4 regions of the Lawsonibacter asaccharolyticus genome follow, and region 4 is predicted to be linked to each of the others. Evidence: predicted binding sites of a transcription regulator. Region 4 holds the regulator's gene; each other region holds the start of a gene.
What was found. The regulator LexA, encoded in region 4, represses DNA repair genes until DNA is damaged. The targets are predictions, from matches to a motif close to CNAACANNTGTTNG.
Positions count from the first base shown of each region.

Region 1 (5,336 bases), 1.1 Mb from region 4:
GGGTGGGCACCGCCACCCTGGCGGCCAACACGGACCCGGGGCTGATCGACGTAAGCACCGGGGGGACGCTGAACAACGGCGGCGCGCTGACCGCCAACCACCTTTACATGGCCACCATCGCGGACCGGACAGTCCAGGCCACCGCCGCCACCGTCAAGCTGCTGGTGCGGGGAGAGTACACCGTCTCCTGAGACTGGAGCACAGACAGAGGGCCCGGCATGTCTCTTTGACATGCCGGGCCCTTTCTGATATGATCGAAGCAGAGAGAACGGAAAGCCCCGGAGATGGGAGAGTCAGAGAGTGGAGGCGCATTTTCCCCGCGGAGGGGGACACCGGTAGAGAGGAGAGAACGTGTCTATGGCTGTTAAAATGCTTCTGATTGCTATATTGATCGCTGTGCTGATGACGCTCTTCAGTGGGATCTACCCGGGCTCTGTCCTGTATGGTTGGCTGGACCAAAACGGTCTGAACTTCGTATGGGCCGGACTGACAGCGGGGATCATAGCCGCCTGCCTGGTCCTGTACCGCCGGAGGAAAAAGTGATCGTATTATGAGTATGAAAGACAAGGCCCCTTTTTATAAAAGGGGCCTTCCATGAAACAAAACTTGGAATTCCTTGCGGAGCACCCCTGTATGGCAGCGAAAGGCCGGACCTCTGCCTGAATGTGAGTGAGCTGCTGGAGCTGATCCAATGACTCCTTGGGAAACCGCATAGCGGCGGCCTCTTTCGCGGATGCCGGACAGCGGTTCCGGGCCGGTCAGGAGGTTGCGCCTTCCTCGTCTTCCTCCTGCACACCGCCCTGGCACACGCCGGCGGAGGAGGCTGGGGAGATGGCGTTCCGGCCGTACTTGGCCCGAATCTGGTCCAGCGTCCGGTCCAGGCGTTCCAGGCGGTCCCGCCTGGGGGCGTCTGCCTGGCCCAGCAGGTCCAACTGGACGCCAGCCTGGTCCTCGGAGATCAGATAGAGGGCGGTCACCGTCAGGGCACGGACGGGACTGTCCATGTTCCAGCAGCCCTCCGCCAGGGAGACGGCGGCCTGGGACAGCTCCCGGGCCAGGCAGGTGGGGGGCTCCAGCCGGCGCTGGCGGCTGATATCCCGGAAATCCGGGTCCCGGATGGCCAGAGAGACGCCGGCAGCCTTCATCCCTGCCCGGCGCAGGCGGACGGCCACCCGGTCGGACAGCATGGCGATGCCGGAGCAGATCTCTTCCCGGCCGGACAGGCTGCGGGGGAAGGTAAGGCCGTTGCCAATGGACTTGGGTGCGTTCTCCTGACAGGCGGAAGAGACGGGACTGCGGTCCAGCCCGTTGGCGTAGGCATGGAGCTGCCTGCCGTGGCGCCCCAGCAGGGAGAACAGGGCTTCCCGGTCAAACCGGGCCAGATCGCCGATGGTCCGCACCCCGAACCGCTTCAGGGTGTCTGCCGCAGCCCGGCCCACATAGAGCAGGTCGGTCACCGGCAGAGGCCAGACCAGGGCACGAAAGTTATCCGGCGAGATCAGGGTGACGGCGTCCGGTTTTTTGTAGTCGCTGCCCAGCTTGGCAAACACCTTGTTGAAGGAGACTCCCACCGAGATGGTCAGGCCCAGCTCCCCCCGCACCCGACGGCGGAGCTGGTGGGCCAGGGCCAGGGGGTCCCCGCCGAAGAGGTGGAGAGAGCCAGTGACGTCCAGCCAGCTCTCGTCGATGCCGAAGGGTTCCACCAGATCGGTGTACTCCTGATAGAGCTGGTTTACCTGGCGGGAGAACTCCCGGTACTTGTCGTGGTGGGCGGGAAGGAGAACCAGCCTGGGACACTTTTTCCGGGCCTGCCAGATGGTCTCCGCGGTCTTGATACCGAAGGCCTTGGCAGGCTCGTTTTTTGCAAGGATGATGCCGTGGCGGCTGGCCGGGTCGCCGCACACCGCCACTGGGAGGTGGCGCAGTTCCGGGTGGTCCAACAGCTCCACCGAGGCGTAAAAGCTGTTCAGATCACAGTGAAAGATGACACGGTCCACCGGGCGCTCCCCCCTTATTAGGATGTCCTTATTATATCCCTTTGGGCCATGGAAGTCAAACCTTTGTTCGATTCCTCTTGACGGAGCGATCTGGATATGCTATGGTGAAAATAGGAAAGGAGGTGGGGAGATGGAGTATCTTCCGGCTAAACATCTGCTCCACCGCAGCCGGGACACCCGGTGGTTCGGGACGGATCACACCATGAATATCTATCGGGGGTGCTGTCACGGGTGCCTGTACTGCGACAGCCGCAGTGCCTGCTATCAAAACCCGGACTTTGATACGGTAAAGGCCAAGGCAGACGCCCTGCGCATCCTGCGGGACGACTTGGCACGGAAGGTCCGGCCCGCCTTCATCGCTACCGGGGCCATGAGCGACCCCTACAACCCCTTTGAGGCGTCCCTCCAGCTGACCCGACACGCCCTGGAGCTGATCGACGCCTACCAGTGCGGGGCGGCCATTGCGACCAAGAGCGACTTGATCGTCCGGGACGGGGACATTTTGGACTCCATCGCCCGGCACTCGCCGGTGATCTGCAAGCTCACCATCACCACCACGGATGACGCCCTGGCGGCCCGGCTGGAGCCCGGGGCGCCCTCCCCCTCCCGGCGGCTGGCCGCTCTCCGGGAGCTGGCGGACCGGGGACTGTTTGCCGGGGTGCTCCTGATGCCAGTACTGCCCTTCCTGGAGGACACGGAAGAGAATGTGCTGGAGGTGGTGGAGCGGGCGGCGGAGGCAGGGGCATCTTTTGTCTACCCAGCCCTCGGCGTGACCATGCGGGAGGGCCAGCGGGAGTATTTCCTACAGGGGCTGGAGGACGCCTTCCCCGGGCAGGGGCTGCGGGCTCGCTACCTCCGGCGGTACGGGGACCGGTATTGGTGCGCCAGCCCCAGGGCCAGACGGCTGTGGGAGGTGTTCTCTCGCAGGTGCGGTCAGTTGGGCATGCGGTACCGTATGGAGCAGATCGTCTCCGCAGCCACCCGGGACTATGGGGACCGGCAGCTGAGCTTTTTTTGACGGAAAATACAGAAAAGGAGCGGGACAGATGAAATATACGGCAGTGGTGCTCTCTGTGGCGGATGTCAAGGCCGCCAGAGGATTTTATGAGGATCTGTTCGGATTGGAGGTCTGCCAGGACTATGGGATCAACGTATCCTTTACCTGCGGGCTCTCCCTCCAGCAGGAGTTTGACTGGCTGGTGGGGCTGCAGAAGGAGCGGATCGGGAAAAAGAGCAACAACATGGAGCTTTGCTTTGAGACGGAGGACCTGGACCATTTTCTGGAGCAGCTGAGACGATACCCCGGGGCAGAGCGCCTGGGGGACGTGGTGGAACACGGCTGGGGACAGCGGGTGGTCCGCTTTTATGATTTGGACGGGCACCTGGTGGAGGTGGGGGAGGACATGGGCATGGTGGTCCGGCGTTTCCTCCGCAGCGGGATGACCATGGAAGAAGTGTCCGACAGGATGGATGTCTCCATGGGGGACCTGGAGAAGCTGCTGGAGAGAGACACCGACGGCCACTCCTGAGCGTTCCGGCCGGAATGAAAAGCCATTGACGAACCGCTGCCTGGGCCTTACAATGGCGGTGCGGGAATAAAAACACATCATGGTTGGTAGTCCATGAGCGGGCCGCGCTCCCGTCAGTAGCCCTCCCTCCCGGGTCGTCCGTTTCCCGACACAAGTGTTTGGGAGGAATCGAATATGGACCGGAACGTGAGCAGCTTTACGGTGTGCTTTCAGCCCCCCTTCTGGGTGGGGATCGCGGAGCGGTGGACGGCGGACGGCTATGAGGCCGCCCGGGTAGTCTTTGGACCAGAGCCCTCCGACGCCCAGATCTACCAGTGGCTGGGGGTGGAGTGGCACAAGCTGCGGTTCAGTCCTGCCGCTCCGGGGAAGCGGGCCAGAGTCCGGCCGGAAAACCCAAAGCGTGTCCGGCGGGAGGCCAGAAAGACCCTGGAGAGCTCCGGAGCTGGCACCAGAGCCCAGCAGGCCCTGGCCAGAGAGCGGGAGCAGGCGGGAGAACGGCTCCGCCGGGAGCGGCGGCAGCGCCGCCTCCAGTCGGAGGAGGAGCGGTTCCGTCTGCGCCAGCAGAAAAAGCGCGAAAAAAAGAGGGGGCGGTGACGCCCCGGGACCGGAGGGCCGCGGGAGATCTCCCGCGGCCCTCCGGCATGAAAATAGGTGAAATGACATATGGGAAGTTTCAATAGACCCATTCGTGTCAATAATACATGTGCAAAATAGACAGGAGTGACGGGAAAATCTTTGTCAGATATGGAGAAGATTTTTTCTCCCTTGAGAGTTTTTGTAGGGATTTGAAGCGGGGCTGGTATCCTGTGCCTATCCGGAGCAGAAAGAAGACGCGCTCCGGCCATTCTAGGAGAGAAAAGGAGACAGAGAGATGACCATTGAACTGAATGTCCTCCAGACGACAGGGCTGGCCATGCTGCTGTTCGTGCTGGGCCGCTTCATCGTGAACCACGTGGGATTCCTGCGGCGCTGCTGCATCCCGGCCCCCGTGGTGGGAGGGCTGATCTTCGCCATTTTCCACCTGGTGGTCCATCAGACGGGACTGCTCACCCTGACCTTTGACGAGACGCTGAAAAATGTGTTTATGATCTGGTTCTTCACCAGTGTAGGGTACGGGGCCAGCTTCAAGGTGCTGCGCAGGGGCGCGGGACCGGTGCTGGTGTTCCTGCTGCTGGCCACCGTCATGATCACGATGCAGAACTTTGTGGGCGTAGGCTTCGCCCAGCTGTTCGGCTTGGATGACCCCCGGCTGGGCCTGTGCATGGGCTCCATTCCCCTGGTGGGCGGCCACGGCACTTCCGGCTCCTTCGGGCCCCAGTTCGAGGCGGCCGGTGTGGCGGGAGCCGAGGTGGTGGCCATCGCCTGCGCTACCTACGGCCTGGTGTCCGGCAGCCTGATGGGCGGCCCCATCGCCCGGGCGAAGATCAAAAAGTATGGTCTGCACTCCTCCGTGAAGGCGGAGGCCGTGGAGACCGTGGAGACGGTGCAGGAGCCCAGCCCGGCCAAGGACCAGGGCGCGGACAGCATCCTGAAGGCATTCATCCTGCTGATCATTGCCGCCGGCATCGGCACCTATATCAATGCCTACTTTGACGGCAAGATCACCCTGCCCACCTATATGGGCGCCATGATCGTGGCGTTGATCATTCGCAATGTCAGCGACTGGCGGAAGATCGAGCTGCCCATGCACGCCATCGACATCAGCGGAAATGTCTGCCTGAATATCTTCCTGGCCATCGCCCTGATGACCCTGAAGCTGTGGGAGCTGGCGGCCTTGGCGGTTCCCATGATCGTCACCCTGCTGGTGCAG
Region 1 is NZ_CP091870.1:2,219,648-2,224,983, reverse strand. It holds gene L9O85_RS10630 (hypothetical protein) at 1-191, shown strand, start outside; gene L9O85_RS10625 (LPXTG cell wall anchor domain-containing protein) at 358-543, shown strand; gene dinB (DNA polymerase IV) at 759-1,997, opposite strand; gene L9O85_RS10615 (SPL family radical SAM protein) at 2,128-3,015, shown strand; gene L9O85_RS10610 (VOC family protein) at 3,044-3,526, shown strand; gene L9O85_RS10605 (YjdF family protein) at 3,701-4,120, shown strand; gene gltS (sodium/glutamate symporter) at 4,398-5,336, shown strand, end outside.
Region 1: a site for LexA is predicted at 2,054-2,067, ahead of dinB (DNA polymerase IV). Genes of this name have one in related genera too.

Region 2 (5,336 bases), 710 kb from region 4:
GCGAAGGATATTGCTGCGGATGGTCTCCCGGGCGGCCTCCAGCTGAATGGCATTCTTTTCCTGGTTCAGACGCTCGTTCAGCTCATACAGGGCCTTGGTGTTCTGCTCCCGCTGTTCCGCCTCCAGGGCCTGGAGCTTGATCCGGGAGGTGAGGGTGCAGATGATGATGGCGATGGCCGTCATGCTCAGCATGGCCACCGGGTATCCGGCATAGCTGAGAGAGAAGGCGGAGTAGGGGTACATAAAATAGTAGTTGATGCAGAAAGAGCTGAACAGAGAGGCCAGGATACCATAAAAATATCCAGTGGTCAGCCAGGATACGAATGTGACGGCCAGCACATAGACCAAGGCGGAGTTGTTCTCCACGCCGAACTGAAACAGTAGCCGGCTGAGGTAGTATGCCCCGGCCATGAAAAAGGCGGTGATCAGAAAATTCATCACGCCCCGCGGGACAATGGCGGTCAAATCATGGAGCTTGGCTTTCCATTCTTTCAAAAGGAGCCCCCCCTTCCAGCGGCCGGTCAGAGGATGACACGACGCTTGTATTCTTAGTCCCATTATAATAAGGAACGGCCCGGCCTGCAAGCAGAAAATGAGGGCGTCCTCCTTCAGGACCAGAGGAGGGGAAGGAGGCACACATAGAGGACAAACAGGGCCATACCTATGACTGCGTTGATGGCGAAGGCGTTGCTGGCGATCTGGGAGTCCTCCAAAGAGCCATACTCCGAGATGTAGGCGTTGAGGATGACGGAACCGTGCTGGGAGATCAAGGTAAAGAACGCGGCATTAAAATAGAAATCCTGCCCCACCATGGGGTCCATCAGGAAAAATTTAACCCCATAGCTGACGGAGAAGATCAGAAGATAGCGCCAGGCGACCAGGCGCAGGCTCTCCCGAATCTTGTCCGGATTGTCCATATGGATCCGGTAGCCCACTGTGATCAGGATCAGGGTGGAGCTGATGCCGCCCAGCTTGGAGATGGTGTCGATCACGCCGCCGCCCAGGTCTGTGGCGGAAACGGCGTCCCGTATGCCCAGAAGCTGAAGTGCCAGGGCCAGGAAGATCATGACAAACAGTGGAGATAAAAGGTTTTTTCCGATTTGACGCGGTCCGGCGGTCTCTCCCTTTAGATAGATCCGGGCGACCGGCATGAAGACTAGACCGATAAACAGCTCATGCCCCACTCCCATGCTGGTGAGATACCCCATATTTTCCAGGCCGAACACAGTGGAGAAGAGAGGAATGGCCATGAAGCCGAAGGCAAAGGCACAAGGATAGAGGGGAGCGAAGCGGCGTTTGAAATGGAACAGGCGCGCGGTGAGAAAGCCCAGCCCCAGGAGCAGAAGCTGGATCAGAAAGGTGCAGGCGGCCAGCCCAAAATGCTCGGGGCGCAGATCCAGCCCAATAAAGGTGGTGAAGATGGTACAGGGGATCAGATAATCTGAGACCAGCTTTGTCACACCCTGAACGGTCTCTTCCGAAAAATAATGGCGTTTTTGGAGCCAAAAGCCAAAAATAATGAGCAGGATAACAGGGAGAACGCTGCGGATCAGATGTTCCAGCTGCATGATACGGTATCCTTTCAGGTGTCAGCACAAAGTATGAGGCGTCCCGGCAGAAAACAGAATGAGGAACGGACAGGCCCGACCCTGGGGATTCGGATATGCCTGCTGTCTGAAAATTATAACACACAGAACAGATGCTGTCACCAGTATTTCACAGGGAGGCAGGCGGAACGGAAAAAACTTTCCGGGCTTCCACAGGACGGAGTTCTTGTACCTGAGCAAAAAAAGTGGTATAATAATACGATTTCCCCCAAGAGATCAGGCCCGTCGGGGCGGCGGGCCTGACAGGGGAGGATAATGAATGGAATGAGGGATTTTGTATGACCTACAAGGAAGAATTTATCACGTTCATGGTGCGCTCCGGCGTGCTCACCTTCGGGGACTTCACCACCAAATCCGGCCGCAAGACCCCCTATTTTGTCAATACCGGAAACTACAAGACCGGTGCCCAGGCGGCCAAGCTGGGGGACTACTACGCTGCCTGTATCCAGGAGCACATGCCAGACGGCATTACCTGCCTGTTCGGACCGGCCTACAAGGGCATCCCCCTGGCGGTGTCTGCCGCCGCCTCCCTGTACCGCAATTATGACCGGGATCTGCCCTACTGCTTCAACCGCAAGGAGGCCAAGGACCACGGCGAGGGCGGTTCCATGGTGGGCTACAAGCCCCAGGACGGGGACGACGTGGCCATCGTGGAGGACGTAGTCACCGCCGGCACCGCCGTGCGCGAGTCCATCGAGCTGTTCAAGCATGTGGCCGACGTGAACATCAAAGCCCTGTTCGTCTCGGTGGACCGGATGGAGCGGGGCACCCGGGAGTGCTCCACCCTGGATGAGCTGCGCCAGGACTACGGCATTCAGGTCTTCCCCATCGTCACCGTGCGGGAGGTCATCGCCTTCCTCCACAACAACTCCATCGACGGCAAGGTCTATATCGACGACGAGATGAAGGCGAAAATGGAAGCCTATCTGGAGGAGTACGGGGCCAAGGGCTGAGCCAAAAAATTCCCCGTCCCCTCGGAGAGCGGAGGGGGGCCTCCGGGGGGAACTGGTGCCCCCCGGAAAACGCGGCGCGCGAATGCGCAAAGCGGTCCCCGCAGGGACCGCCCGCGTTTTGAATGGAAGCCTATCTGGAGGAGTACGGGGCCAGGGCCTGAGCACGGCAAAAGAGGACAGAGAAAGAGAGGGAGCAGGGATGGCGGAGAGGCGCAGATCCATCCATACAGGGCACCGGCAGCGGGTGAAAGATGAATTCTCCGCCCGGGGACTGGCGGGCTGGCCGGACCACCGGGTCCTGGAACTGCTGCTGTACTACGCCATCCCCCAGGGGGATGTGAACGGGCTGGCCCACGAGCTGGTGGAGAGGTTCGGCTCGCTGGCCGGGGTGCTGGACGCCGCGGAGGAGGAGCTGTGCCGGGTGCCCGGAGTGGGGCAGCACACCGCTGTCCTGCTCAAGCTGATCCCGGCGGCAGGGGCGCGCTACCTCCAGAGCCGGGCGGACCTGGGGGAGCCGGTGCGCCGGACGGAAGACGCCTACGCACTGCTGGAGCCCTACTTCTTCGGGGCCAGGAACGAGATGATCTACCTGCTTGCGCTGGATGGGAAGAACAAGCCTCTGGGGGTGCGGAAGGTGGCGGAGGGCAGCATCTGCGCCGCCAACATCAATCTGCGCCGGATTATGGAGGAGGCAGTCGCCCTCCGGGCGCCCCAGATCTATCTGGCCCACAACCACATCAGCAACCTGGCCTTCCCCTCCCCGGTGGACATCTCCACAACTCAGACTATGCGGACGGCCCTGGCGGGGGTGGGCATCGAGCTGCTGGATCACCTGGTCTTTGTGGACGGGGATATGGTGTCCATGCGGGACAGCGGGATGATGAAGTGATGCCTGGGCCCTGTCCCTCTGTGGACAGGGCCTTGACTTAGAACATTTGTTTTATTATAATAGGGCGGACGGAGAGCGGCCCGGGAGGAACAGGAGGGACGGCTATGCCCAGATTTGAAGTGGTTTCAGAATACACCCCCAGCGGGGATCAGCCGGAGGCCATCGAGGCCCTGGCCAGCGGACTGGAGATGGGGCTGGACGAGCAGACGCTGCTGGGCGTCACCGGCTCGGGCAAGACCTTCACCATGGCCAAGATCATCGAAAAGGTCCAGCGGCCCACCCTTGTGCTGGCCCACAACAAGACCCTGGCCGCCCAGCTGTGTGCCGAGTTCCGGGAGTTCTTTCCCCACAACGCGGTGGAGTACTTCGTCTCCTACTACGACTACTACCAGCCGGAGGCCTATATCCCCCACACAGACACCTTCATCGAAAAGGATTCCGCCATCAACGAGGAGATCGACCGGCTGAGGCTGTCCGCCACCGCCTCCCTGATGGAGCGGAGGGACGTGATCGTGGTCTCCTCCGTCTCCTGTATCTACGGTCTGGGCGAGCCGGAGGACTTCGCCAAAATGATGGTCTCCCTGCGGGTGGGGGCCACCCTGGAGCGGGACGAGCTGCTGAAAAAGCTGGTGGCCATCCGCTATGAACGCAACGATATCGCCTTTGACCGCAACATGTTCCGGGTCCGGGGGGACACGGTGGAGATCTGGCCCGCCTATTGGAAGGACACCGCCCTGCGGGTGGAGTTTTTCGGGGACGAGATCGACCGCATCAGCGAGATCAACGTGGTCACCGGCACCCCCATCCGCCGGCTGAACAACATCCCCATCTGGCCGGCCACCCACTATGTCACCCCCAAGGAGAAGATGGACGCCGCTATCCAGGAGATCTACAAGGAACTGGAGGAGCGGGTGGCCTTCTTCGAGGGAGAGGGCAAGCTGGTGGAGGCCCAGCGGCTGAAGCAGCGCACCATGTACGACGTAGAGATGATGCAGGAGCTTGGCTACTGCTCCGGCATCGAGAACTATTCCCGGGTCATTGAGGGGCGGCCCGTGGGCTCGCCCCCCCACACCCTGCTGGACTACTTCCCCAAAGACTTCGTCCTCTTCATCGACGAGAGCCACGTCACCCTGCCCCAGGTGCGGGCCATGTATAACGGGGACCGGGCCCGAAAGACCACCCTGGTGGATTACGGCTTCCGGCTCCCCTGCGCCTTTGACAACCGGCCGCTGAAATTTGAGGAATTTGAAAAGCGGCTCAACCAGGTGGTCTATGTCTCCGCCACCCCGGGGGAGTATGAGCGCACCCGCTCGGGCCAGATCGTGGAGCAGGTGATCCGGCCCACCGGGCTGCTGGACCCCAGGATCGAAGTCAGGCCGGTGGAGGGCCAGATCGACGACCTGATCGGGGAGATCAACCAGCGCACCCAGCGGAGCGAGCGGGTGCTGGTCACAACCCTGACCAAGCGGATGGCGGAGGACCTGACCGCCTACCTCCAGAACGCGGGCATCAAGGTGCGCTATATGCACCACGACATCGACACCATCGAGCGGATGGAGATCATCCGGGACCTGCGGCTGGGCACCTTCGACGTGCTGGTGGGCATCAATCTGCTCCGGGAGGGCCTGGACCTGCCCGAGGTCTCCCTGGTGGCCATCCTGGACGCGGACAAGGAGGGCTTCCTCCGGTCCGAGACTTCCCTCATCCAGACCATCGGCCGGGCCGCCCGGAACGCCGACGGCATGGTGGTGATGTACGCGGACACCATCACCCCCTCCATGCGCCGGGCCATCGACGAGACGGAGCGCCGCCGGGAGAAGCAGGACGCCTTCAACAAGGCCCACGGCATCGTCCCCAGAACGGTCATCAAGTCGGTGCGGGAGCTGC
Region 2 is NZ_CP091870.1:937,420-942,755, forward strand. It holds gene L9O85_RS04345 (sensor histidine kinase) at 1-495, opposite strand, end outside; gene L9O85_RS04350 (AEC family transporter) at 609-1,568, opposite strand; gene pyrE (orotate phosphoribosyltransferase) at 1,886-2,560, shown strand; gene L9O85_RS04360 (JAB domain-containing protein) at 2,760-3,449, shown strand; gene uvrB (excinuclease ABC subunit UvrB) at 3,554-5,336, shown strand, end outside.
Region 2: a site for LexA is predicted at 3,489-3,502, ahead of uvrB (excinuclease ABC subunit UvrB). Genes of this name have one in related genera too.

Region 3 (5,336 bases), 490 kb from region 4:
GGCCGTCATGTGGGACGAGGCTGGGCACCGTCTGCCCAACACCGTGGCCATCAGCCCGCAGAAGCTGGCGGAGGCCGCTGGGTTCGAGATCCCGGCTGACCGGAAGTTCATCGCTGTGACCGGCGGCGGCATCGAGAACGTGGGCAAGGAGCACTTCTTCTCCAGCGAGAAGCTGACCACTCTGCTGACCCTGTTCAAGTACTACGGGGAGTTTGAGAACGCACTGACCATGATGCAGGCCATGTTCAACGTGGGCGGCAAGGGCCACAGCTGCGGCATCTACTCCTTCGACGACGACCACATCCATCGTCTGGGCATGTGCGCCCCCGTGTCCCGCATCATGGTGCGCCAGCCCAACAACCGCGGCAACTCCGGTTCTTCCACCAACGGCATGCCTCCCACGTCTTCCATGGGGTGCGGCACCTGGGGCGGCAACATCGTGTCCGAGAACATCTGCCTGAAGCACTACATGAACACCACCTGGGTGGCCCGTCCTCTGCCCGAGGATATGCCCAGCAACGAGGAGCTGTTCGGCGAGTTCAACAAGCCGGACATGGACGTGGAGTGATCTGAGAGCCAGTTCTGATCCATTCCGTGCCGGCCCGGCCGGGCCGGCACGGTTTTCCAGAGAGGCGGCGCGAGGCCGCTGAAAGGTCCAAGGCGGAAAGCCGAGGCCGGGGCCCCGAAGGGGGCCGCTGACCTCCGTTTCCATCGCTACCCCTGTACAGAAGGCCGCCGGACATGCCTGCCAGTCGGCAGGCCGGGGCCCGGTCCCCTTTTGTATTGTCTCCTTCTTCCCACAAACGCCCGGTCCTTTCGGACCGGGCGTTTGTGGTGTTTCCCAATGAGGCGGGACAGGCCGCGGGGACTTTCCCCCTCCCTGTTCTAGATTTGTGTTGATATAAGGATACCCGGCAAATCTTTCGTCGATTTGCCGGGTGTTCTTGCTATGTATCAGATAATTTTTGCCTTGTTTGGCTTTTCAACGGAGTAAATAACGGTCAAAATGGGATTTTTAGCTTCAAACTATATGAAAAATTGTAGGAACAAGTAAAACTATAATTGCTCCTGTTACACTTACAGTTATAACTTTCCAAAAATCTTCCCTTTGCTGTTTGGTCATATTTTTATACCAATCCATACAATCACGTTCCTTTATCAGATTTGTCTAACTACTTTATTTATGATGATAGCAAAAATTCTTTGGTGTTTCATTTTCTATCATTATAAAATATAAACATGTTTTGTGCAAGGCACACTGGTGAAATCGCCGGAGTTGGAATCATCAGCACTTAGCTTGAACAGGGACCTTTCCCCATTTTTCTGGACTTTTTTCTTCACCCATGCTATAATAATTTTTTGTCCGCGTCCGGAGGGCAGGAGACCCGCCCTCCGTTTCTTTTCGTCTATTCATGTCAGGAGTGATCCCGTTGCAGCAGATGTCCGGCACCCTTCTTGATCTGATCCTCTATCTGGCTCTGGTGGCTCTTGGGGCCTTTCTGGGCTCCCGCCCCCAGATCCAGTCCCTTCCCATGCCCTGGCTGGGCCGGTTTCAGACGGCGGCTCTGCTGCTGCTGATCGTGACCCTGGGGGCCGAGCTGGGGTCCAACGAGGAGATCATCTCTTCCCTGGGCACCATTGGGCTCAACGCCCTGGCGGTCACCCTCACCTCCATGGTGGGCAGCATGCTGGCTGTCCACGCCCTGAGAAAATATCTGCTGAAGCTGAACGCTCAGGGCCGTTCCTGCCAGGAGGCACCGGAGGACAGCGACCCGGGTTCCGGGGAGGCGGTCCACGTGGACCACAGCCTGACCTTCGCCATCGTCTTCACCGTAGCGGCGGGCATTCTGGCGGGCCGCTTCCTGCTCCCCGACGCCGCCGTAGCCCACTGTGGCACGGTCATCCGCTGGGGGCTGTACCTGCTCCTCTTTCTGGTGGGCCTGGATATGGGCCGGCAGGGCAACCTGATCCGGGATATTCGGGCCGCCGGGCTCCGGGTCCTTCTGGTCCCGCTGGCGGTTATGGCGGGCACCTTTGCGGTGACGGCCCTGGTAGGGCTGTTCCTGCCCCTGGGCCCCAAGGACTGCGTAGCGGCAGCGGCCGGATTCGGCTGGTATTCCCTGGCCCCCACCCTGCTGGCTCCGTACTCCCTCACCGTATCTGCCACCGCTTTCCTGTCCAACATCATGCACGAGCTGTTTTCCATTGTGGCCGTCCCCATCGTGGCCCAGAAGCTGGGCTATATCGAGGCGGTGGCCCTCCCCGGTGCCACAGCTATGGATACCCTGCTACCGGTGGTAGTCAGCGCCACTGCCGACCGCATGGCCATCTACTCCTTTGCCTCGGGACTGATTCTCTCCCTAGCCGTCCCAGTGCTGGTCCCCGCCATCATCGCGCTCCCCCTCTGAACACTTTCCAGAACAAGAGCACCGGCTCAGGCCCACGCCCAAGCCGGTGCTCTATTTTTCCCGCATGGCGTCCACCAGACGCTCCAGCGCCTCCGCCTCCCGCTCCGAAAGGCCGTCCATCCGCAGACACCTGCTCTCCTCCCTGCTCTGGAACACCAGAGCATCCACGGAGAGATCCAGAAGCTCCATCATCTGGAACAGAAGAGGCACCGAGGGCTTCCGACGGGAGCCCTCGATATTCTTCAAATGAGTGGGCGTGATATCCAGAAGCTCCGAAAGCGCATCCTGAGTCAGCCCCTTCTTCATGCGGGCCGCGCGGATGGCATCCCCCAGGGCCCTTGTTTCCATGCTCATTTCTGACAACTCCCTCTCCGTTATCTTACAGATAATCTTTTCCCTTGCGAATTATCTGAAAGAGTGCTAGCATAGTATCTATAAGATAACCAAAAAAAGATACCTGAGACGAAGAGGCCGCCGTCTATGATGAAGTCCGTCATTCTGCTTTTGATGATATTAGGGGTGGGAGGATGGGTCCTTTCTCACAGTGCCTCTTATATCGCCCACAGGAGGGCGGCTCATGGGCCGCTGACCCGAGACTTTTTTCATGGAAACTCAGAGATACCCCCGGCATTCCGCCAGGCCCTGGAGGAGACCATCGTCTTCCTGGATAACCGGCGGGACTGGGCCGCCGGGAGTGCGCTGGACGCCGGCACGACGGACCTGTGCTGGATCGAGATCAAGGACTGTGACCTCTTGCTCCGGGCTGGTCTCTTTTCTCCTGGAAACTTGGGACGCCTCCAGATCCGCAGGCGCCTGCCCCTCCTGCCCCCGGGTGCGCTGCCCCTCAGCGGATCGGAGGCGGCCCAACTGACTCATTTTCTCCTCGCCGCTCTTCAGGTGTATTACCGGGGCGCACCGGAGGTCACTTCCGCCGGCCCCCGGTGTCTCCGTGCGGACTTCTCCCCTCTCCATGGCACTCCAGAGCACTAAAAGGGCGCGGGGCCCGATCCGCAGATCGGGCCCCGCGCTCCTCCAATATGGGCACCGTATCACCTTCCCCCATTGGAAAGGTTTTGGCATGTTCTCTCCCCTTGACAGAAACATATGTTTGGTCTATTATAATACATATGTTCGATTTCAAGGGAGGGAGACCCCATGGACCTGATGGACAAGCTGACCATCCTGGCGGACGCCGCCAAGTATGACGCCGCCTGCACCTCCAGCGGACTGGACCGGGCCGGACGGGCGGGCCGGCTGGGCTCCACCATGGCGGCGGGCTGCTGCCACTCCTTCTCCGCTGACGGGCGGTGCATCTCCCTCCTGAAGATCCTCTATACGAACATCTGCGCCTACGACTGCCAGTACTGTGTCAACCGCCGGTCCAACGATCCGCCCCGGGCTGCTTTTACTCCCCGGGAGCTGGCCGAACTCACCATCCAGTTCTACCGCCGCAACTATATTGAGGGGCTCTTTCTCTCCTCCGCCGTGCTGCGGGACCCGGATTATACCACCGAGCGGATGATCGAGGCACTGCGCCTGCTCCGCCAGGATTATGGCTTCGGCGGCTATATCCACGCCAAGGCCATCCCAGGTGCAGATCCCCTCCTCACCCAGCAGCTGGGCCTGCTGGCCGACCGGCTCAGCGTCAACATCGAGCTGCCCAGCGCCAAAAGCCTGGCCCTGCTGGCCCCGGACAAGGGCCGGGCCGGTATCCTGGCCCCCATGGCCCAGATCCGGGATGGGATCACCCAGTCCCGGCAGGAGCTGGCCAAATACCACCATGCCCCCCGCTTCGCCCCGGCGGGCCAGTCCACTCAGATGATCGTAGGTGCCACGCCGGAGAGCGACCGCCACATCCTGATGCTCACCCAGGGGCTCTACGACAAGTACCATCTGAAGCGGGTCTTCTACTCCGCCTATATCCCCGTCTCCTCCAGCTCCCTGCTCCCCGCTCCCCAGGGCTTTCAGCCGCCCCTGCTGCGTGAACACCGGCTGTATCAGGCGGACTGGCTGCTGCGCTTCTACCACTTTCGGGCCGAGGAGCTGCTGGACGAGGGGCGGCCCGACTTCGACCTCCGTCTGGACCCCAAGTGCGGCTGGGCCCTGCGCCACCTGGACCAGTTTCCTGTGGAGGTCCAGCGGGCCGACTATGAGGCCCTGCTCCGGGTGCCCGGCATCGGGGTCACCAGCGCCAAGCGCATCCTCACAGCCCGGCGGGCCGGACCCCTGTCCTTCTCCGGCCTGAAAAAGCTGGGGGTGGTCCTCAAGCGGGCCCAGTACTTCATCACCTGCTCCGGCCGCATGCTGGAGGGTCTGCGAGTGCGGGAGGATGGCATCCTGTCCCATCTGGCTGCCCTGGATCGCCCCGCCCTGGCCCAGGTCCAGCCGGAGCAGCTCTCCCTCTTTGGAGAGGAGGGGGCCTCATGAGCTGGCAGCAGGTCTGCTTCGATTATGACGGCAGTTATCCCGGCTTTCTCACCTGTGTGTTTGAGAGCTATGCCCACCGCGAGGAGGCCGTCTGCTTCACCTCACCGGAAGAGGACCGCCTCACCCTCTGGCCGGAGCGGCATGTGGACACCGACCAGGCCAAGGCGGAGCGGGTGTACCGCTCTCTGTCCAAAAAGATCTCCCCCCAGGCCTGCCGGCTGGTGACCCAGGCTTTTCTCACCTGTCTGCCCGAGCGGGAGCTGCACATGTACCGTTTCCTGCGGCTGGGCTACCAACGGGGGGCGGACATCACCCGGGATCTCACCGACGACCGGGTCCACGTGCTGTGGAAGGCGGTGCAGCACCTGGGGAGCGAGGCCCATCTGCTCAAGGGGTTCCTCCGCTTCTCCGATCAGCAGGGGGTGCTGGTAGGGGAGATCGAGCCCAAAAACCGGGTGCTTCCCCTCCTCCGCCCCCACTTCTGCACCCGGTACTCCGGGG
Region 3 is NZ_CP091870.1:2,861,651-2,866,986, forward strand. It holds gene L9O85_RS13760 (aldehyde dehydrogenase family protein) at 1-568, shown strand, start outside; gene L9O85_RS13765 (lysine exporter LysO family protein) at 1,440-2,408, shown strand; gene L9O85_RS13770 (helix-turn-helix domain-containing protein) at 2,460-2,762, opposite strand; gene L9O85_RS13775 (hypothetical protein) at 2,889-3,398, shown strand; gene L9O85_RS13780 (putative DNA modification/repair radical SAM protein) at 3,564-4,835, shown strand; gene L9O85_RS13785 (TIGR03915 family putative DNA repair protein) at 4,832-5,336, shown strand, end outside.
Region 3: a site for LexA is predicted at 3,506-3,519, ahead of L9O85_RS13780 (putative DNA modification/repair radical SAM protein). Genes of this name have one in related genera too.

Region 4 (5,336 bases):
CGATGCACAGTCGCTGCTTCTGGCCGCCAGACACGTTGACGCCGCCCTGGGACAGGCTGGTGTCGAAGCCGTCGGGGAACGACATGATGAAGTCATAGGCCTGGGCGTCCTTGGCCGCCTGGATCATCTCCTCCTCTGTGGCCTCCGGGTTGCCCCACAGCAGGTTCTCCCGAATGGTGCCGGAAAAGAGGATGTTGGTCTGGAGCACCATGCCGATGCGGCCCCGGAGCTCCTCCAGGGGGTAGTCCCGCACATCCACCCCGTCCAGCAACACCTGGCCGCCGGTGACATCGTAGAACCGGGGGATCAGGTTGACCAGAGTGGATTTGCCCGTGCCGGTCCCGCCCACGATGGCCACGAACTGCCCCGGCCTTACATGGAAGCTGATGTGGGAGAGCACGTCGTCCCCGCTGCCCGAGGCCACATATTTGAAGGAGACGTCCCGGAACTCCACCTCGCCCCTGGGGGCGGGCAGGACGTGGTCCGTTCCGTCCGCCGCCTCCCCGGGGAGGGCCGCCCGGCAGATCTCCCCCTCCGGCTTGTTCTCCACAGAGGGCTCTGTCTCCAGCACCTCCTTGATGCGGTGGGCGCAGGCCTGAGCCCGGGAGAGCTGGAGCAGGGACATGGCCACCATCATCACGCTCATGAGGATCTGCACGATGTAGTTGATGAAGGCCTGGAGGTCGCCCAGTTCAAAGGTGCCCCCCATGACCATGCCTCCGCCGAAGTAGAGCACCGCCACTGTGGCCCCGTTGAGGGCCAGCATCATCACCGGCATGATCGCAATGATCCGCAGGCCCACCGCCAGAGCGGCGTCCATCAGCTCATCGTTGGACTTCTTGAACTTGATGCGCTCGTAGCCCTCCCGGACAAAGGCCTTCACCACTCGGATGGCCACCAGATTCTCCTGGAGCGTATTGTTCAGGTTGTCGATCTTGGTCTGCATAGTCTCAAAGAGCTTGGTGCACACCTTCATCAGAATGCCGATCACCAGCACCATCAGAGGAATGACCACCACCAGCACCAATGCCAGCCTGGCGTTCAGATAGAAGCTGATACACAGGGCGGCCACCAGCATCACTGGAGCCCGTACCAGCATCCGCAGACCCATGGCCAGCATCATGGTCATGGCATTGACATCGTTGGTCATACGGGTGATGAGGGAGGCGGAGGAGAAACGGTCAATGTCCGCAAAGGAGAACTCCTGCACCTTGTCGAAGAGGCACTGGCGCAGATTGGCGCCAAAGCCCTGACTGGCAAAGGCAGAATACTTGGCCGCCAGCACACCGCACAGCATGGCCACGCCCGCCAGCACCAGCATCACCGCACCCAGCTGAAAAATGTAAGTCTCGTCGCCGGCTGGGATGGCTGTATCCACGATCTCTGCCATGACCAGGGGCAGCAGCAGCTCACAGATGACCTCCACCACGATGAGGATGGGAGACCAGACCGCCTGCCGCTTGTAGCCCTGCAGGTGGGTCAGAAACAACTGAAGCAAATCGATCATCTTCCTTTCTTGGTTTTTTAAGAAGCTTATGGTCAAAATGACGAGAAATCCAGCCGCGCGCCCGCCGCTTCATCGTTCCCGCCCTCAGGCAAGGGGAGAAGCCCGCACGCCGGCCAGGGGAGCCTGGAGGTTCTCCAGCATCCGCAGATAGAAGCCCCGCATCACTGCCTGCTCCTCGGTGGTAAAGCCGGTGAACATTCTGCGGGTCACCCGCTGCAGGCAGGCGAAGCAGTCGTCCACCGCCTTCTCCCCCTTGGCGGTCAGCCGCACCCGGTTCCTCCGGGCGTCCCCAGGCTCCGGCTCCCGGTGAATATACCCCTTTTTCTCCAGGGATTTCAGGGATGCTGCCACTGCGGGCGGCGAAATGTTCAGCAACTCCGCCAGCTCCCTCTGGGCCTGCCCGTCCGGGCAGCGCTCCCCCGCGCTGCGCAGGATGCACAGCAGAAGGGGATGGCCCACTTCCTGCAGTCCCGCCGCGCTCAATTCCGCCTGCACCGCATTCCGATGCGCCTGATGCATCTGGTGTTCCAACACACCCAGATCCATGTTCAGACTGGACATATCTCCGCCCCCTTACGGAATATTTTTCAATCATTAACGGCTTAATAATTAACATGCTGATTATTTTAGCATTCTGCCATAAAAAGTCAAGGGGAGCCCTGTATGTTTCAAAAATTGTTCATAAATGGACCGGCCCTCCCCTCTGCGGAGGCTGCGTCCCCGTGTAGGGCGTAGTGCCCCCATCGGCCCTGCACGGGATACAGGCCCCACCGCTCCCCATCCTCCATTTATTTCATTTTCAGAAAGCTTATTTGGAACATTAGTTTGACTTTTTTGCTTTCCTGTGCTATGCTTTTATTAAATAAACCGACGACGCCCATCTGTGGAAAGGAGTCAGACCATGGAGAAACTCACTGCGAAGCAGCAGAAGATCTACGACTACATCCAGACCTTTTCCGCGGAACATGGCTATCCCCCTTCTGTCCGTGAGATCGGCGCGGCTGTGGGTCTCAAGTCCCCCTCCACCGTCCATTTCCATCTGAAGGGGCTGGAGGAGGCTGGCGTCATCATCAAGGCAGAGGGCAAGACCCGGGCCATCACCCTGTCCGGCACCGGCCGGCCGGTAGCGGAGGAGCAGGACCCCCACGCCGATCAGATCCCGGTGGTGGGCAGTGTGGCTGCCGGCTCCCCCATCCTGGCGGAGGAGTGCATTGAGGACTACCTCACCTTTGATACCCAGGGCCTGTCCGGGGAGCACTTCGCCCTGCGGGTGCGGGGGGAATCTATGCTGGACGCCGGCATCCTGCCCGGGGACTTAGTGGTGGTCCACCGCCAGCAGGAAGTCCACAGCGGTGAGATCGTGGTGGCCCTGTTTGAGGATGAGGCCACCGTCAAGACCTATCGCCGGAAGGACGGCCATGTGTGGCTCATGCCGGCCAACGACGACTATACCCCTATCGACGGCGACCGGGCCGAGATCCTGGGCAAGGTGGTGGCGGTAGTCCGCCGCTACTGAGTCCCGCCCAGGTGTTTTTCCTGCCTCTGAAATAAAATTTTTGCCAGATCCCCGGGATTTTCTCTTGACATCCCGGGGATTTCCTATATAATAATTAAGCCTGTCTTTCTGATGAGACAGGAGATATCCTTGCTCCCGGGTCTTCCGGGGGCCATATGTCCATAAGGAGGTGCAAGAACTATGGCAAAAATCAACGCGAACTACGAGGCGCTCTACATCCTGGACCCCGCCCTGGGCGAGGAGGAGATCACCGCTCTGGTGGAGAAGTTCAAGGGTGTGGTGGAGGCCAACGGGACCGTCTCTGAGATCGATCAGTGGGGCAAGCGCCGTCTGGCTTATCCCATCAACGACCTGAACGAGGGCTACTACGTCCTGATGACTTTCAATGCCGCCGCCGCCATTCCCCACGAGCTGGACCGTCTGTTCCGGATCAACGACAGCGTGATGCGTTCCCTGATCGTCTGCAAGGACCAGTGAGGGAGGCGGGCATATGCTCAACAAGATCATCCTCATGGGTCGTCTGACCCGTGACCCCGAGCTCCGGCACACCCAGACCGGGACGGCTGTGGCCTCCTTCTCTCTGGCAGTGGACCGGGACTTTAAGGACAAGGCCACCGGCGACCGCACCACCGATTTCATTGATGTGGTTGCCTGGCGGCAGACCGGCGAGTTTGTCAGCCGCTACTTCACCAAGGGCCGCATGGCCGTGGTGGAGGGCCGCCTCCAGATCCGCGACTGGACGGACAAGGACGGCAACAAGCGCCGCAGTGCCGAGGTGGTTGCCGATAACGTCTATTTCGGTGACTCCAAGCGGGACGCGGAATCCGCCGGCCCGTACAGCGGGGGCTATTCCGCCCCTTCCGGCGGGCGTTCTCCCGCCCCCTCCGGCTTCGGCGCCCCCGACATGGGCGACCAGTTTGCCGAGCTTTCTGATGACGACGGGGAGCTGCCCTTCTGAGAGGGGACACCCGTGATACTTTGACCGATATGGTCTGAAAAGGAGGTTTCTCTCATGCCTATGGATCGTGATAACCGGGGCCCTCGCGGCCGCAAGCGCCGCAAGGTCTGCGCCTTCTGCGTGGACAAGGTGGAGTGCATCGACTATAAGGACGCCGCCAAGCTGCGCCGTTATATCTCCGAGCGGGCCAAGATCCTGCCCCGCCGCACCACCGGCACCTGCGCCATGCATCAGCGCCAGCTGACTGAGGCCATCAAGCGCGCCCGTCAGGTCGCCCTGCTGCCCTACGTCACTGACTGATCGAGTTTTATATGGATAAAAACCCGGCGATCCTGTGATCGCCGGGTTTTTTATGCCTGTTCTGCTTGATGGATCTGGTCCCCCAGGGGGATCTCGGGCATCAGCTCCCGGGAGATGATCTCCAGCATCCCCTCCAGCTTGGCCACGTCCTCCGGGGAAAAGCGGGCCCGGATACGGCTCATGACAGTGTTGAGATAATGATAGCTGATGTTGTAATAATCCAGATACTTCTGGGTCGCCACCAGGTGGTACTCCCGCTTATCCTCCTGGGACTGCCGCTTTTCTACATACCCCTTCTGGACCAGGCTGTTGATCTTGTAGGCCGCGTTGGGGGGAGAGATGCCCACGAAATTAGAAAACTCGTTCACCGTGGGCTCCCCCAGGGCCAGGATGATCTCCATGCAGAAGGTCTCCACCGTGGTCAGCGTGGCCTCCCGCCGCTTGAAACGCCCGAACACTGCCCGGTAAAAATGCAGCTTGAATTTGGTGTACACCTCATTAAAATCCTTCTCCAGCAAGATGGACCCCTCCTCTTTTCCCCTGTTTTCTCTGCTGGAGTCCATTTTATCAGGGATCGCCCGGCTGTGCAACAGCGAAGGTCAATTCTCCCTGGGCCGCCAGCTTGCCGTTCACCCGGGCCTCCGCCTTGCCGAAGCCCACGCTGCCCACCTGGCGGGTCAGCTCACAGCGCAGCTCCAGCACGTCTCCGGGCACCACCTGGCGCTTGAACCGGGCGTTCTTGATCCCCCCGAAGAAGGCCAGCTTCCCCTTGTTCTCCGGCAGGGACAGGATAGCCACAGCCCCCACCTGGGCCAGCGCTTCCATAATGAGCACTCCGGGCATCACGTGATACCCCGGAAAGTGGCCCGCGAAGAAGGGCTCGTTCACAGTGACGCATTTGATGCCCTGGGCCCAGACGCCGGGCTCTCCGCCGGTGATGCGGTCCACCAGCAGAAAGGGCGGGCGGTGGGGCAGGATCTCCTGGATCTGATTGGCGTCAAGCTCCATGTCTCAGCCCTCCCACTTCTGGAACACCAGGCAGGCGTTGTGCCCGC
Region 4 is NZ_CP091870.1:229,741-235,076, reverse strand. It holds gene L9O85_RS01100 (ABC transporter ATP-binding protein) at 1-1,507, opposite strand, end outside; gene L9O85_RS01095 (MarR family winged helix-turn-helix transcriptional regulator) at 1,592-2,068, opposite strand; gene lexA (transcriptional repressor LexA) at 2,409-3,023, shown strand; gene rpsF (30S ribosomal protein S6) at 3,204-3,500, shown strand; gene L9O85_RS01080 (single-stranded DNA-binding protein) at 3,514-3,981, shown strand; gene rpsR (30S ribosomal protein S18) at 4,036-4,281, shown strand; gene L9O85_RS01070 (MarR family winged helix-turn-helix transcriptional regulator) at 4,332-4,799, opposite strand; gene fabZ (3-hydroxyacyl-ACP dehydratase FabZ) at 4,849-5,289, opposite strand; gene fabF (beta-ketoacyl-ACP synthase II) at 5,293-5,336, opposite strand, start outside.